3 regions of the Pseudarthrobacter sp. W1I19 genome follow, and region 2 is predicted to be linked to each of the others. Evidence: riboswitches for the same ligand, from Rfam matches in the RefSeq annotation. Region 2 holds a riboswitch; each other region holds the start of a gene.
The links. Region 2 has a riboswitch for cyclic di-AMP ahead of QF038_RS16500 (M23 family metallopeptidase). Riboswitches for the same ligand answer to the same signal wherever they lie in the genome.
Positions count from the first base shown of each region.

Region 1 (4,867 bases), 1.7 Mb from region 2:
TCGAAATCGGGCATGCGAAAAGCCTAGCGCGCCGGTCAGTACCAGTTGTTGGCAACCGAGTGGTTCCAGGCCCCGCACGGCGAGCCGTACCGGCCGCGGATGTAGCCCAGGCCCCAATCGACCTGGGTGCGGTAACTGGTGAGCCAGTCGCTGCCGGCGCTGGAGTATTTGCCGGGTGGCAGCGCCTGGGCTATTCCATAGGCGCCGGAGTAGGGGTTGGTGGCCGTTGTCAGCCAGTTCGATTCCTTGGTCCAGAGCTGGGCGAGGCACAGGAACTGGTCCTGGCCCCAGCCGTATGCACCCAGCCGCCCCGAGGCGTAGCTCTTGGCCCCTGCCGGGTCGTTGACGGCACCGCCTGGAACGGACGGCACGACGACGGGCGGCGGGACGGGTGCCACCGGCAGCGCGGGTGCGGGGGCAGGATTCGCCGGCGCCGGGTTGGCGGGTGCGGGGTTCGCGGGTGCTGGATTGGCAGGTGCGGGGTTCGCGGGTGCTGGATTGGCCGGTGCAGGGGCGGCCGGAGCCTGCGGGCGGACTGCAGCCGCGGCGGCCGCCCTGGCTGCAGCTTCTGCCTGCTGACGGGTCTGCTCAGCAGCTGCAGCGCGCTTCGCGGCCTGCGCTGCCTCATAGGCGGCCTGCGCCGCCTGGCCCTGCCGGTACGCGCCCTCAACTGCCGCCGTCGTGCCCTTGAGAGAAGCCAGCTGCGCCGTCAGCTCCTCGCTGCGCTGCTGGCTTTCCGCTACCTGCCGTGCCATCGCATCCTGCGCGGACCGGGCGGCATCCAGTTTCGCTTTGGCTTCAAGGGACAACCGCTCACGTTCGGCTTTGGCGGCACTTTCCTGGGCAGCCAGCGAGGAGGCGATCCGTCCGGCCGACGCGGCCCTGGCCACCAACCCTGCCGTTTTGTCACCCACGATCTGCACCACATTGAGCCCCTGGACACTGTTGGTCTGGATCGCATCCAGGGCAACGAAGAATCCCATGGTGGTGCCGCCGGTCTTATAGGACTGGGCGGCGAGGGCACCCAGTTCCTTCCGGTGCCGGGACAGCTCCGCGTTCGACTGCGAAACCTGGGCCGTGAGGGCCCCCACTTTTGCGCTGGCCGCCTGAAGCGCTGAGTCTGTGACGGCATACTCGGCCGCTGACTGGACGGCCACTGCACCCAGAGACTCGGACTGGGCCTGCAGGCCACCCAGCAGGCCATTTATCCTGTCGATTTCCTCTGCGGTGCCGGACTCCGTCAGCTTTGCCTGCTGGACATCCTCCCACGAGGGGTAATCACCCGAAGGATCCTGGTCCGCAGCGCCGGCCGGGCCGAGCCAAACAGTACCCGTCAGGGCAAGAGCCAGCAGCGCCGCAGGCAGGGGCAGGCGGGCTTTGATAACGAACCGAGACATAGTTCGGAAGCATACGCCTTCAACCTGCAGTTGAAGGCTGGCGTGCTGACATCGTTATGCAGCGGAGATGCCACCCTTGCCCGGAGGCGGGGTGAAAAGCCAGGAGGTGGGCGGAAGCTCAGAGATGCTGGCCGAACCACCCAAGCGTGTCGTTCCAGGCAGCGGTGGCCTGGGCTTCGTTTTACCTATCTCATACTTGCCAAGTTGCGTCAAAGGGACCTCCTCCGGGTGCGCAATATCCTGCCCCACTTGCCAGCCATGAGCAAAGATTTTCACTGGCGCCTGCACCCCCTTTTATTACTTTGTGACGAAGCCCACGAGGCACACGTCGGCGCGCCTATCTTCCGTGGTCAGCCCGTTATGCATAGAACATCCAGTCATTTGCGGAATACGAGAGAAGCCGCTCGTATGTTATCCAAATGTGACAATCGGCAGGCTGGCAGGTTATGGTCTTCAGGTGTCCCTCCCAGACGGGACATTCCCCTCAGCATGCCGAGCCCTGCCGCTGATCCGGGATTCAATCGTTTCCAGCTGGCAGGGACGGGGGAACCACCTTTCCGCGGCCTCATGCGAGGCCTTGGGGTTAAGTCGATAGCGCCTTTCCGTTCCGTCCGGAGCCGCTACCGGCCGGGTATCTCCAACCCGAACCCGACAGCTCACCCCGCAGGCATGGGAGAGGCGATCAAACGTGTCAAAAAATTCCAGCACCGCCCGTCACCGCGCGACTCCGGCTCGCTCAATCGCGCTCCAGGGCTTGGCTGTATCAGCCAAGTCGCTTGGCCGCCCGGCTCTGGCCGTAGCAGCAGCTTCCGGCATTGCCTTCGGTGTGGGGGCCCCAGCCCACGCAGGCGTAACCGGACCGGACACCACCGGGACCACTAACACCCAGGCGTCTGTGGCACCCGCCGCTGCCGTGGCTGCACCTGCAGCAGCTGCCGCCAACGTGCACACCGTGGTTGCCGGCGACACCCTGGGCGGCATCTCCGCTGCCTACGGCGTCAGCCTTAACGATGTCCTGGCCGCCAACGGCCTGGCCATCTCCACGATCATCTACCCCGGCGACCAGATCCAGATTCCGGGCGCCGGCTATGTTGCAGCTGCTCCGGCCCCCGTCCAGGCGGCCGCTGCTCCTGCTCCCGCCCAGACAGCTGTTGCCGCGGCTCCGGCCAACACCGGGGTGAACGTTTCCTACGCGTCAGCTCCGGCTGCCACGGGTTCGGGCGCCGGCGCTTCGATCCTGGCATCGGCCTACGGCCAGGTTGGCGTCCAGCAGGACTGCACCGCCATGGTGGAGAAGGCCCTGCGCAGCGTGGGCAAGTCTGTTGGCGACCTGGCCCCCGGCCAGTTCTACCAGTACGGTTCCGTGGTGGGTACCCCCGCTGCCGGTGACCTGGTGATCACCGCCGGCCACGTCGGCGTGTATGCCGGCAACGGCCAGGTCGTGAGCGGCGGCGTGGACGGTTTCAAGACCGAGGTCCACTCCATCAGCTGGCTCCCGGGCGCTTCCTTCGTCCGCGTAGCCTAAGCAACACCACCCGGACAGGGGCGGCAGGCGGGGTTTCCCGCCTGCCGCCCCTGTTTCGTTTTTGCCGGTTCCCGCCGTTCTCAGGTGCCGCAGAACGTCTGGTAGCTGCCGAAGTCCTCCGGCGCTCCTTCGGCGTAGCGCTCCAGTCCCGCCCGTTCCCGGTACGGGTCACGGACCACTTCCACGAGCCGGTTGAAGGGACCAACATCGCCGTCCGTTGCGGCGGCGAGCGCTTCCTCGACAAGGTGGTTGCGCGGAATGTAGGCAGGATTGACCCGGTCCATAAGTTCGGCGTCGGGCTGCAGGGCCAGCCACCGTTCTGCCCAGGCATCGAAAGCCGCGAGGTCCAGGACCATGCTTCGGGCGGGCCGGGAGTTTCCCCGGGCCGCGTGCCCGAGGTTCCGGAAGAACCGTGTGTAGTCCACCGGCCCGTCCTTCAGGATGGCGATCACCCCGTCCACCAGTTCCGAGGCTTCTTCCGCCTTAGGGCTCCCCGCAGCGCTTTCCTCAATTCCCAGCTTTATTTTCATACCCGCGAACCAGGAGTCGCTGTACTGGCGGCGGAACCGGCCCAGTGCCTCCACTGCGGGGGCTACGGCCTGTTCCTGGTCTTCATTGATGAGCGGCAGCATTGCCTCGGCGAGGCGGGCGAGGTTCCATTCAGCCATGACCGGCTGGTTGGCGTAGGCGTAACGGCCGCCAACGTCAATGGAACTGTAGACCGCGGCCGGATTGAAGGCATCCATAAACGCGCACGGCCCGTAGTCGATGGTTTCCCCGGAAATGGTCATATTGTCTGTATTCATCACGCCATGGACGAAGCCCACCAGCATCCATTGGGCCAGCAGTGAGGCCTGCGCAGCCACCACTCCTTCGAAGAGGGCGAGGTAGGGGTTGTCGGCCCGGGCCGCGGCGGGGTGATGGCGGCTGATGGCATGATCGGCGAGGCGGCGCAAAAGGTCCATATTGTCGGTGGCCCGCGCGTACTGGAAGCTCCCCACCCGTAGATGGCTGCTGGCAACCCTGGCCAGGACTGCTCCGGGAAGCATGGTGTCCCGGCGGACCGGGCGGCCGGTGGCCGTGACGGCAAGGGACCGCGTGGTGGGGATGCCCAGGGCGTGCATCGCCTCGCTCACCAGGTACTCCCGCAGCATGGGCCCGACGACGGCACGTCCGTCGCCTGCCCGGGCGAAGGGCGTACGGCCGGAACCTTTCAGGTGGATATCGCGCAGCCGGCCGTGCACATCAGCCACCTCGCCGAGCAGGAGCGCCCGGCCGTCGCCCAGCAGGGGTGAGTAACCGCCAAACTGGTGGCCGGCGTAGGCCTGTGCCACCGGGGTCGCCCCGTCCGGGATGTGGTTTCCCAGGAGGAGCCGGACGCCCTCCGCCGACCGGAGGTATTCCGGATCCAGCCCAAGTTCAGCGGCCAATTGCTCGTTAAGGACAAGGAGTTTGGGGTCAGGCGCTTCCTCTGCCTGCCAGGGAACAGCCAGTTCCGACAATTCCCGGGCAAACTGCCCGTCAAAAGTGACCGTTGATTCGGCAGCAGCTGTCATTCTTCAAGCCTTCCCTCGTGGTGTGTTTTCCGCGGCGTCAGTCCCATGAAGAACACCCGATAATCCACTTTCTACCCCATGGTTTTGTTTGGCAATGAGCTCCCGGGCCCTTCCCGCGTCCGTGGCGCCGGGGCAGGCCAGCGCCGTCGTTCGGGAAGAGCCACCCGCTGCAGGTCGTGAGCAGCCACCACCCTCACCTGCGTGGCACATGCGCTTGCCTGGGCGGCCAGCAGGGTGACGTCGTCGTACCTCGACGAAAAGTGGGTCAGCACCAGGGTGCCGGCCCCGGCGCGGCCGGCCAGTTCCCCGGCCTGCCCCGCGGTGAGGTGTCGGTACTGTCCGGCGAGCGCGGCGTCGTCGTCGCTGAAGGTTGACTCCGCGACGAGGAG
Region 1 is NZ_JAUSZR010000001.1:1,825,156-1,830,022, reverse strand. Features, by position in the region: gene QF038_RS08570 (TraR/DksA C4-type zinc finger protein) at 1-14, opposite strand, end outside; gene QF038_RS08565 (lytic transglycosylase domain-containing protein) at 36-1,397, opposite strand; cyclic di-AMP (ydaO/yuaA leader) riboswitch at 1,878-2,082, shown strand; gene QF038_RS08560 (LysM peptidoglycan-binding domain-containing protein) at 2,086-2,922, shown strand; gene QF038_RS08555 (YdiU family protein) at 3,003-4,478, opposite strand; gene QF038_RS08550 (ribonuclease Z) at 4,550-4,867, opposite strand, start outside.
Region 1: another riboswitch for cyclic di-AMP. It lies ahead of QF038_RS08560 (LysM peptidoglycan-binding domain-containing protein); the one in region 2 lies ahead of QF038_RS16500 (M23 family metallopeptidase).

Region 2 (4,867 bases):
GATTCAACTTCCAGGTTGGAAGCCGGAGCGGAGTCACGCTGGACGTTGGCGTCTGCAGCGTTGGCTGCCAGGCCGCTGGTCAGGACCAGTCCGGAAGCAGCAGCGATCACTGCAGCCTGGCGGCCGACGCCGCCTGCGTTGTCGCCGACAGCCTTGGCAATGATGGCGAGCGAATTGGTTTTGGTGACCTCGGCGCGATGCCGTGCGGTTGCACGAGTAGTCATCAGTTCTCTCTTTCGTATTCCCCCGTCGCCTTGTAGGCAGACAGGGGGTTTGGACGTGCCGGCATCTTGGGGGTACGCCGGCACGCCCCGAACGGGGATGTGTGATTTAGCGAAAAGCTTGGGGGCAAAGAAAAAGCCCTTGGACCCGGAGGTCGAAGAACTAGTTCATTGTGAAGAACGCGGAGGAGCCGGTGGCGGCTACCGCGTGCAGCAGCGTTCCCTGGGAGGGGTTCAGTGCGCTGATCATCATGCCGTTGCCAACGTAGATGCCAACGTGGGCGCCGCCGTTCTGCATAACGAGGTCACCGGGCTGCGGAGTGGAAGTCGGCTTCATGGCAGTCCACGCGTTGATGCGGGGGATGCTGATGCCGGCCTGGGCATAAACCCACTGCGTGAAGCCCGAGCAGTCCCAGCCCGTGACGGGGCTGGTGCCGCCCCATACGTACGAGTGGCCGATTCCGGTGTAGGCGATTGCAGCGATGCCCGAGGTGGAAGCAGAAGAGACAGTCTCGGCCAGCTTCTCAGTAGCGGAGGCAGCAGTACCGGTGGCAGCGTTTCCATTGGCGGAGGCGGTGGACTGGGTGCGTACGGTCTGCACCTTGGGAGCGGCTGTGGTCTTGACCACCGGGCGCTCGAAGGAAACGGTGGCCGTGGGGGCCGCAGTAACTGCAAGCGCGCTCTGGGCTGACCCGGACTCGGTGGAGGCGGAAACACCAGCGGTGTTGTCCGCGGCAGTGGCCGGCAGGCCCATGCTCAGGATCAGGCCGGAGGCAGCTGCGATGACTGCAGCCTGGCGACCAACTGTCCCGGCATTGGCACTAACGGCCTTGGACACAGTGTCCAGGGGGTTGGTACGAACCGTTTGCGCACGGTGGCGCGCAGAATTATGGCGTGAAGACACGAAGGTAGCCTCTCCCAATGCCTGCGAGGTGAGCTGTCGGATTCGGATGGGAGTCACCCGGCCGCGCTGCTTCCAAGGAAGCTTTGCGACTTAACCCCAAGGTCTTTCCATGGAAAGGCCAAAATTGGTTCCCCCGCCCCTGCCAGACGATGTCATGCGAACGGACCTTGAGCGGTGGCAGAGCTAGGCAATCCGCACAAGAGCGTCAACTTCGGAAAAGTTGACGCGAGTTAGACGGTACAGCAGTTTTGACTGAATGTCACATTCAGGTCACGGCAAGTCAAGACCATCTGATAGTTCACCGTCACTTGACTAGAGCCAGCCAGTGGGATCAACCACTTCGCCATTGACCTGGACTTCGAAGTGAAGGTGGCAGCCTGTGGAGGCTCCCGTAGTGCCGCTGAGCGCGATGGCTTCCCCGCGCGATACGGTCTGCCCTTCCTTCACGCTGAAGGACGACAGGTGGTTGTAGGTGGTTTCCAGGCCGTTGCCATGGTCGATCACAACGCGGTTCCCGCCACCGAACTGGTGCCAGCCCACAAAGGTCACGGTTCCGGTGGCGGCGGCCATGACGGAGGTGCCGCATTGCGCCACATAGTCCTGTCCGCGGTGGAAGTCGCCGTTGCCGCCGGTGATGGGGCTCACGCGGTAGCCAAAGGGCGAGGCGGTGGTCATCACGGCGAGCGGAGCGCCGAGGCTGCCGGTCGAGGCTGCGCGGCTGATGGCGCCCGCCGACTGGGCACTGAGCAGCTGCTTCAGCTTGCCGTCCGGATCAGCCTGGGTAACCACGGCGGAGCGGCTGAAGTCGATCTGGGCGCCCGCTTCCGCTGAGATTTGCGGCTGGGGCGCCACGGCAGAGGCGGCAACAGGCGTGGCGCCCGAAGCATCGTTGGCCATAACGGGACTGGTGGCCGGAACCGTGACAGTGAGGACCAGGCCGGTGGCGGCAAGGGCAACGCCGGCCTTTTGGCCGATCCCGCTGGCGGACGCGAACTCGGTGATCTGGCGGAGGGGACCCCGACGGCGGCGCGCATCACGGTGGAGATCGCGGGGGCGCTCCGAGGTGATGACTTCGACAACACGCGGTGTCGAAGCAGGGCCCGCCGCGCGGCGGCGTCCCCTGGAATTCTGCATGGTCAAGAAGGGTTCCTCTCTGGAAAGCCTGCGAAGTTAGCTGTCGGATTCGGGTCAGAGAGTTCAAAGACCCGGTCCGCCGTAAGCAAGCTTCGGCACAGAGATATCCCGGTAGGGATCCTTCACTGGAAGAGGCTTGCTGCTGACGGACTTCACCCCAAGGCAGTCCCCCGCTGCCGCTTGTGGTTCCCCCGCCTCTGCCAGTTACGACTCGTGCTCCTGATCCGCTGGCAGAGCTCGGCTCCAGATCAGGTAACGCTTTAATATCAACGTTTGGTTCAACTATAGGGGCTTAAGGCCCTTAGTAACAATTCCGTTATCTTTGGGTATATGCCCTGTGATGGGGTAGTCAGCCCCTAAGCTGCAGGCTGGCGGATGGCGACAAACACGTGCGCGGCCACCTCGGGCGGCAGTTCCAGCGCCCCTTCAATGCCCGGAACCCGTACCGAAATGTAATCGCCCACCCGCTCCAGAGTCACGGTGGCGCCCGGACGGATACCGCCTTCATCGAGCTGGGACAGCAGTTCCGGTTCCACCTGGATGGGCTCTGCAAGCCGGCTCACGGTCACCTCTGATGCCGGACCATAGGACTTCATCGCATCCAGGAGGCTGATGGCGCCGTCGGCAAAACCCAGGGACGGCGCGCCACCCAGGGCTGCCAGGCCGGGAATCGGATTTCCGTAGGGTGATTCGGTGGGGTGGTTGAGCAGCTCATAGATGCGCCGCTCCACCCGTTCGCTCATCACATGCTCCCAGCGGCAGGCTTCGTCATGGACGTAGGCCCAGTCCAGGCCGATCACATCGGCGAGCAGGCGCTCGGCGAGGCGGTGCTTGCGCATAACCTCCGTTGCACGCTTGCGGCCCGTTTCAGTGAGTTCCAGATGCCGGTCTCCAGAGACAATCACCAGCCCGTCCCGCTCCATCCTGCCGATGGTCTGGGAGACGGTGGGCCCGGAGTGGCGGAGCCGTTCGGCGATGCGCGCACGAAGAGCAACGATGTTCTCTTCCTCAAGCTCCAATATGGTCCGAAGGTACATCTCCGTAGTGTCGATCAGATCCGTCATCCAGCTCAGCTCCTCGAGCGCAGTACCTTGCGTTGTCCCACCGTATCGCCTTACACCGCGACGTAGTCCGTGGAAAAGCTTAGCCTATTTTGACTTTGTCCGAATAGTTCGCGTGTGTGCTACGCGGGCGTCTCATTGACTGGACTATGACGGTACGGGTTCCCGCGGAATCAGCGCTTCAGGCAGAATGAGGAAGGCCCTGGTTGCAGTCACTGCAGACTGCCGGCCGCCAACACCCGTCCGGACCACAGTTACGTCCATGCCGAAATTGGAGCACCCGTGAGCGAAACCAGCATCACTATTCCCGCCGACCTCCTGCCCAAGGACGGACGGTTCGGCGCCGGGCCTTCCAAGGTCCGGCAGGAGCAGATTGATGCCCTGTCAGCCGCGTCAAAGGACATCCTCGGCACCTCTCACCGCCAGGCCCCGGTCAAGAACCTCGTGGGCTCCGTCCGCGAGGGGCTGAGCCAGTTCTTCCGGGCGCCCGAAGGGTACGAGGTGGTTCTCGGCGTGGGCGGCTCCACGGCATTCTGGGACATCGCCAGCTTCGGCCTGGTCGAGAAGAAGGCGCAGCATCTTTCCTTTGGTGAGTTCGGCTCCAAGTTTGCCGCGGCCACCAACAAGGCACCCTTCCTTGATGCGTCCTCCATCATCAAGTCCGAGCCCGGCACCCGCCCCTCCGCCCAGGCCGAAGCCGGCGTGGACGTTTACGCCTGGCCGCAGAACGAGACCAGCACCGGCGTCTCTGCACCCGTGCAGCGCGTCTCCGGCGCGGACAAGGGCTCGCTGGTCCTGGTGGACGCCACCTCTGCCGCCGGCGGCCTGGACGTCGATGTGGCACAGAGTGACGTTTACTACTTTGCCCCGCAAAAGAACTTTGCCTCCGATGGCGGGCTGTGGCTTGGCTTGTTCTCCCCTGCCGCCCTGGAACGTGCCGCCCGGATCAAGGCCGGCGACCGCTGGATCCCCGACTTCCTGGACCTCCAGACCGCCATTGACAACTCCCGCCTGAACCAGACGTACAACACCCCCTCGCTGTCCACCCTGGTGACGCTGGATGCCCAGGTCCAGTGGCTGAACTCCAACGGCGGCCTGGACTTCGCGTCCAAGCGAACCGCGGATTCCGCCGGCCGGATCTACAGCTGGGCCGAGGCTTCAGAATTCGCCACTCCCTTCGTCGCCAACCCGGACGAGCGCTCGAACGTCATCGCCACCATCGACTTCGACGAGTCCGTGGATGCGGCCGCGGTAGCCAAGGTCCTGCGCGCCAACGGCGTGGTGGACACCGAGCCGTACCGCAAGCTGGGCCGCAACCAGCTGCGCATCGCAACGTTCGTGGCCATCGAGCCGGCCGACGTTTCTGCCCTGCTGGAAAGCATCGACTACGTCGTGGGCGAGCTGCGCAAGTAGCCAGGACGCTTTAACGTACGACGGCGCCGCCCGGGTTCACCCCGGACGGCGCCGTTCGTTTGTGGTCAGGAAGTCCTTGCTTCGTCGCCGCGCTGCCCGCCGTCGTCGTCAGGCTCCCCGTCCCCGGACTCCTG
Region 2 is NZ_JAUSZR010000001.1:3,574,244-3,579,110, forward strand. Features, by position in the region: gene QF038_RS16490 (NlpC/P60 family protein) at 1-224, opposite strand, end outside; gene QF038_RS16495 (C40 family peptidase) at 385-1,059, opposite strand; cyclic di-AMP (ydaO/yuaA leader) riboswitch at 1,130-1,290, opposite strand; gene QF038_RS16500 (M23 family metallopeptidase) at 1,438-2,259, opposite strand; cyclic di-AMP (ydaO/yuaA leader) riboswitch at 2,270-2,512, opposite strand; gene QF038_RS16505 (metal-dependent transcriptional regulator) at 2,616-3,323, opposite strand; gene serC (phosphoserine transaminase) at 3,603-4,733, shown strand; gene QF038_RS16515 (DUF3027 domain-containing protein) at 4,799-4,867, opposite strand, start outside.

Region 3 (4,867 bases), 140 kb from region 2:
ACCTCAATGTGAATGGCCGTCATCACGGCTCGAATGCTGGGTTCCCCGCACTGAAAACTGGGGAGGGACGCCCGACGCTGGGCTGGGGGGCGAATGCCTGGAGAACTTCGAGGGGTGGGGAAGGTCAGGCGTACATTCGACAACAGCGCATGTCGGCAGCAGCGGATGTGCTGGGCCAATAGTCTGCGGCTGCAGGTGCTGTTGAGTTCTTGTTCACAATGAGAGTGTGCAGCGTAACAATGCTAACTTGCAAGTAACAATGGACCGATCAGTCCGCATTATGAGACAAAATCCGCCTTTGTGGTGTAGATCACCATTCTGAAGTGCTGGCAGAACGTCATTCATTATCCATCTCCTGGTCCCCCAACTGCCCATTTGAGGAACTTAATTCGGGCTGAGGTCCGGTTCGCACCCTTTTGTTCAAGTGCGCGTGATATCCCAAAATCGACCATCGCGGAGGCCGTTCTTGTCCAGCGGCGCGCCGTCCCCGCGAAGAAAACAGTCCCATCTTCGCAGGGATGACCCGCCAATGCCTCAAAGAAGTGTCTCCCAGCCCCCATTCGGCATCCTGCCGCATCAGCACCTTCCACATACAGCTGGCAAGGCTACGATTCACAGCCGGGACACAGGAATCCCAAAGCCCGGGCTAAACGAGTGATCGGAGACTTGTTCCATGGCCTCACCGCACTCCATGACAAACCATCTCCCCCAGCTCTCCCACCCCGACGGATCCCCCATCCGCGCGCTGGTGGTGGACGACGAGCCCAGCCTCTCAGAACTCATGAGCATGGGCCTGCGCATGGCCGGCTGGTCCGTTGCTGTGGCAGCGGAGGGGCCGGAAGCCGTGAAGCTGGCCCGTGACTTCCGCCCGGATGTCCTTGTCCTGGACGTTATGCTGCCAGGGTTCGACGGCGTTGAGCTGCTGGGAAGGATCCGTGCCTTCGCACCCGAGGTCCCGGCGCTGTTCCTGACGGCCAAGGACGCAGTGCAGGACCGGATCGTGGGCCTGGCCGCCGGCGGCGACGATTACGTCACCAAGCCGTTCAGCATGGAGGAAGTCCTCCTGCGGCTGCACCGCCTGGTCCAGCGTTCCGGGGTGGCCGCAATGGATACGGCTGAGCTGGTGGTGGGCGACCTCGTCCTGAACGTCGACACCCGGGAGGTGACCCGGGCCGGCGGGGAACTCCAGCTCACGGCCACCCAATTCGAATTGCTCCGTTACCTGATGGAAAACCCCAAGCGGGTCATCAGCAAGGCGCAGATCCTGGACCGGGTCTGGGACTACGACTTTGGCGGCCAGGCCAACATCGTGGAGCTCTACATCTCCTACCTCCGCAAGAAGGTGGATGCAGCGCATCCTCCTATGATTCACACTGTGCGCGGTGCCGGCTACGTCATCAAGCCAGCGGAGTAGGCGCGCCGTGGCCTCGCAACAGGCTGCGTCCCAGCGCCGGAGCTGGCTGAAGCCGAACACCTGGCACCTGCGCACCCGCCTCATCCTCCTTGCCATGACACTGCTGATCGCCATCTGCGGCGCAGTGGGTGTGGTCAGCTACGCATCCATGGACGCGTTCCTCACCCGCCAGCTCGATGACCAGCTCAGCCAAGCGGCGGAGCGGTCCAACAATCCGGGCCGTCCTCCCATGGGCGGCTTCAACGGCCGGGATCCACTGGACGCCCGCGGCCAGAGCGTGGGCACCCTGAACGCCCGCATCCTCAACGGACAAGTCAACAGCGCCGGGTTCCTGGCCTCTGACACCTCCCGCTCGCCGCTGTCCGCCGAGGACAAGCAGGCCCTGGTGGCTTTGGCCACAGATGCACAGCCAGTGGACCGCACCCTCTCCAACGGCGACTACCGGTTGACAGCCGTGAAAACGAACTACGGCGACGTGTTGGTGACCGGACTCCCCCTCGCCGCCAAGGAAAGTACGCTCGCTTCCCTCGTCTGGACCTTTGTGTTCGTATCCCTGGCCGGCCTGCTGCTCATCGGGTTGGCGGGAACGGTGCTGATCCGCCGTTCCATGAAGCCCCTCGAGCAGCTGTCAGAGGTGGCCACGCGCGTTTCGCAGCTGCCGCTGGACGCCGGCGAGGTGGCACTCGCGGTGCGCGTGCCGCCGTCGAACTCCAATCCGGGAACGGAAGTGGGCAGCGTGGGCCACGCGCTTAACCTCCTGCTGGACAACGTGGCCAATGCGCTGCAGGCACGGCAGAAGAGCGAAACCAAGGTGCGGCAGTTTGTGGCCGATGCCTCGCACGAGCTGCGCACTCCCCTCACGGCCATCCGCGGCTACACAGAGCTGATGCGGATGACGGAGAAGTTCACCCCCGACGGCGAAAAGTCGCTGGCACGCGTGCAGAGCCAGTCTGAGCGGATGACCGCCCTGGTGGAAGACCTGCTGCTGCTGGCCCGGCTCGATGAGGGCCAGCCGCTCAAGCTCAGCGAGGTGGATCTGACGCACCTGGTGATTGACGGCGTCAGCGACGAAAAAGTGATGGCACCCGACCACAACTGGCGGCTGGAAGTCGCCGAGGAACCCGTGGTGGTCAACGGCGACGCCTCGCAGCTGCGACAGGTCCTGATGAACCTGCTCTCCAACGCACGCAAGCACACTCCCCCGGGAACCACCGTGGTCACCGGGGTGGGCACGTCGCCTGACGGCGCGGCGGTAGTAACGGTAACGGACGACGGCGGCGGGATCCCTGTGGAGTTCGTGGACCATGTCTTCTCGCGCTTCGCCCGCGCAGACGCGGCCCGGAAGGGCGCGTCCGGCCTGGCCGGCGCCTCCGCTGCTGAAGGCACCAGCGGACTGGGATTGTCCATCGTGGAATCCATCGTCGAGGCCCATGGCGGCAAAGTAACGGTGACGTCACAGCCAGGACGTACCCAGTTCGCCCTGCAGCTCCCCCTTCATCAGCTTTCGTAGCAAAGCGACGCGCCGTCGTCGCGATCGCTGTTACCAAAATGTGACTTAAGTGCCTGACTCCTGTACCGTCGATTGGGTGAGGTTCCTGATCGGGAGCCCATATCCGGATGACGCCAAGCTCTGCCGCTTCCCGGATTCCGCTTGAGCAACGGCAGAGGCGGGGGACCCATCGTCCCGGGCAATAACTGCCCTTGGGGTTAAGCACGCACGTGTACTTTCCGTGCGGCCGGATGCCCTCATCCGAACCCGACAGCTAACTCCGCAGGTGTGAGAGGCGATTCATCATGTCTAAATTCCTGGTTAAACCGCGCCCGAAATCCGGGTCTGCACCCCACGCCGGACGCACAGCCGGCAAGTTTCCCTTCATCGGCAAGCGCGCCGCCGTCTTCGCCGCATCCGCGGCCCTCCTGGTAGGTGTCGGAGCGGCCGGACAGGCGACCGAGTTAAGCATCAGGGTTCCCGCCACCGAAACGCAGGCCGCCGAGGCCCAGTCCAACCTCAGCATCGAGAAGAGCGAAATCCGGGCCAACCCGGCACCGGCCGCCGCTGCTGAGGAGATCGCGGTGGCCCCGCAGGCGGCAGAGCCGGCACCGGCACCGGCCGCAGAGCCCGCACCAGTGCCCGCAGCCGAACCGGCACCGGCTCCCGAGCCTGCCCCCGCGCCTGCCGCGGCTCCTGAGCCTGCCCCCGCACCTGAGCCTGCCCCCGCCGTCGCGGTCAACGATCCCGCCGGCGCCCAGGCTTATGCCGCCGGTCAGCTTGCCAGCTACGGCTGGGCACAGGACCAGATGCAGTGCTTGGTAACCCTGTGGGACAAGGAGTCCGACTGGACCACCACGGCCACCAACGCCAGCAGCGGCGCGTACGGCATCGTCCAGTCCCTGCCCGCTGAAAAGATGGCCAGCGCCGGTCCGGACTACCTGACCAACTACCGCACGCAGATCAACTGGGGCCTGAACTACATCCAGGAGCGCTACCAGTCCCCGTGTGGCGCGCTGAACTTCCACCTCTCCAACAACTGGTACTGAGCCCACAACTGGCCTGAGCACCCGGCGAACCGTGACCCATGGCGCGCCGCATCTGTTGGAGTGGCAGAAGGCCCGGCATACTGTGACCCATGAAGTTCACCACCACCATCCAAGGCACCGGAAACAAGACCGGCATCGAAGTTCCCGATGAGGTCCTCGCGGCCTTGGACGCGGGCAAACGACCGCCTGTAGTGGTGACCATCAACGGCAGGAGCTACCGCAGCAGCATCGCGGTGATGGGTGGCCAGAACCTCATTTCGCTCAGCGCAGCCAATCGCGAATTCGTTGGCGTTTCGGCTGGGGACACAGTTGAAGTGGACCTGGAGCTGGACACGCAACCTCGCATCGTGGAAGTCCCCGAGGACCTTGCCGCTGCGATGGCGGCGGAACCGGCCGCCCGGCAGTTCTACGCCACGCTGAGCTACAGCGCCCAGCGACGGTACGTGGAGCCGCTGGCCGAGGCCAAGACGCCCGAAACGCGGTCGCGGCGTATCGCCAAGGTGGTAACCGACCTTAAAGCCGGAAAGAAATGACGGTCCGGCCTTCACCGTCCTGGCCGGCTTCGACGGCGACTCCGCTGTAATCCGCTATGTGCAGGACGCCTGCGGGCAGTGGGCCGGTGTTGGGTCCCACGGCCACCGTGCGGATTCCGGCGGCCACGCCTGCGGCGATTCCCGCTGGAGCGTCTTCGAACACCACGGCTTCAGCCGGGTCCACGCCAAGGTTGGCTGCGGCCTTCAGGTATCCCTCGGGATCCGGTTTGCCGCGGGTCACCAGTTCAGCCGTGACTGCGACGGCCGGCATGGGCAGGCCGGCTGCTTCCATTCGGATGTCGGCCAGGACGAGGTCAGCGGACGTGACCAGGGCGACGGCGTCCGCCGGCAGGGCTGCCAGCAACCGGGCGGCACCGGGCAG
Region 3 is NZ_JAUSZR010000001.1:3,715,474-3,720,340, forward strand. Features, by position in the region: gene QF038_RS17085 (response regulator transcription factor) at 674-1,414, shown strand; gene QF038_RS17090 (HAMP domain-containing sensor histidine kinase) at 1,422-2,924, shown strand; cyclic di-AMP (ydaO/yuaA leader) riboswitch at 3,043-3,203, shown strand; gene QF038_RS17095 (hypothetical protein) at 3,209-3,952, shown strand; gene QF038_RS17100 (YdeI/OmpD-associated family protein) at 4,042-4,485, shown strand; gene QF038_RS17105 (HAD-IA family hydrolase) at 4,466-4,867, opposite strand, start outside.
Region 3: another riboswitch for cyclic di-AMP. It lies ahead of QF038_RS17095 (hypothetical protein); the one in region 2 lies ahead of QF038_RS16500 (M23 family metallopeptidase).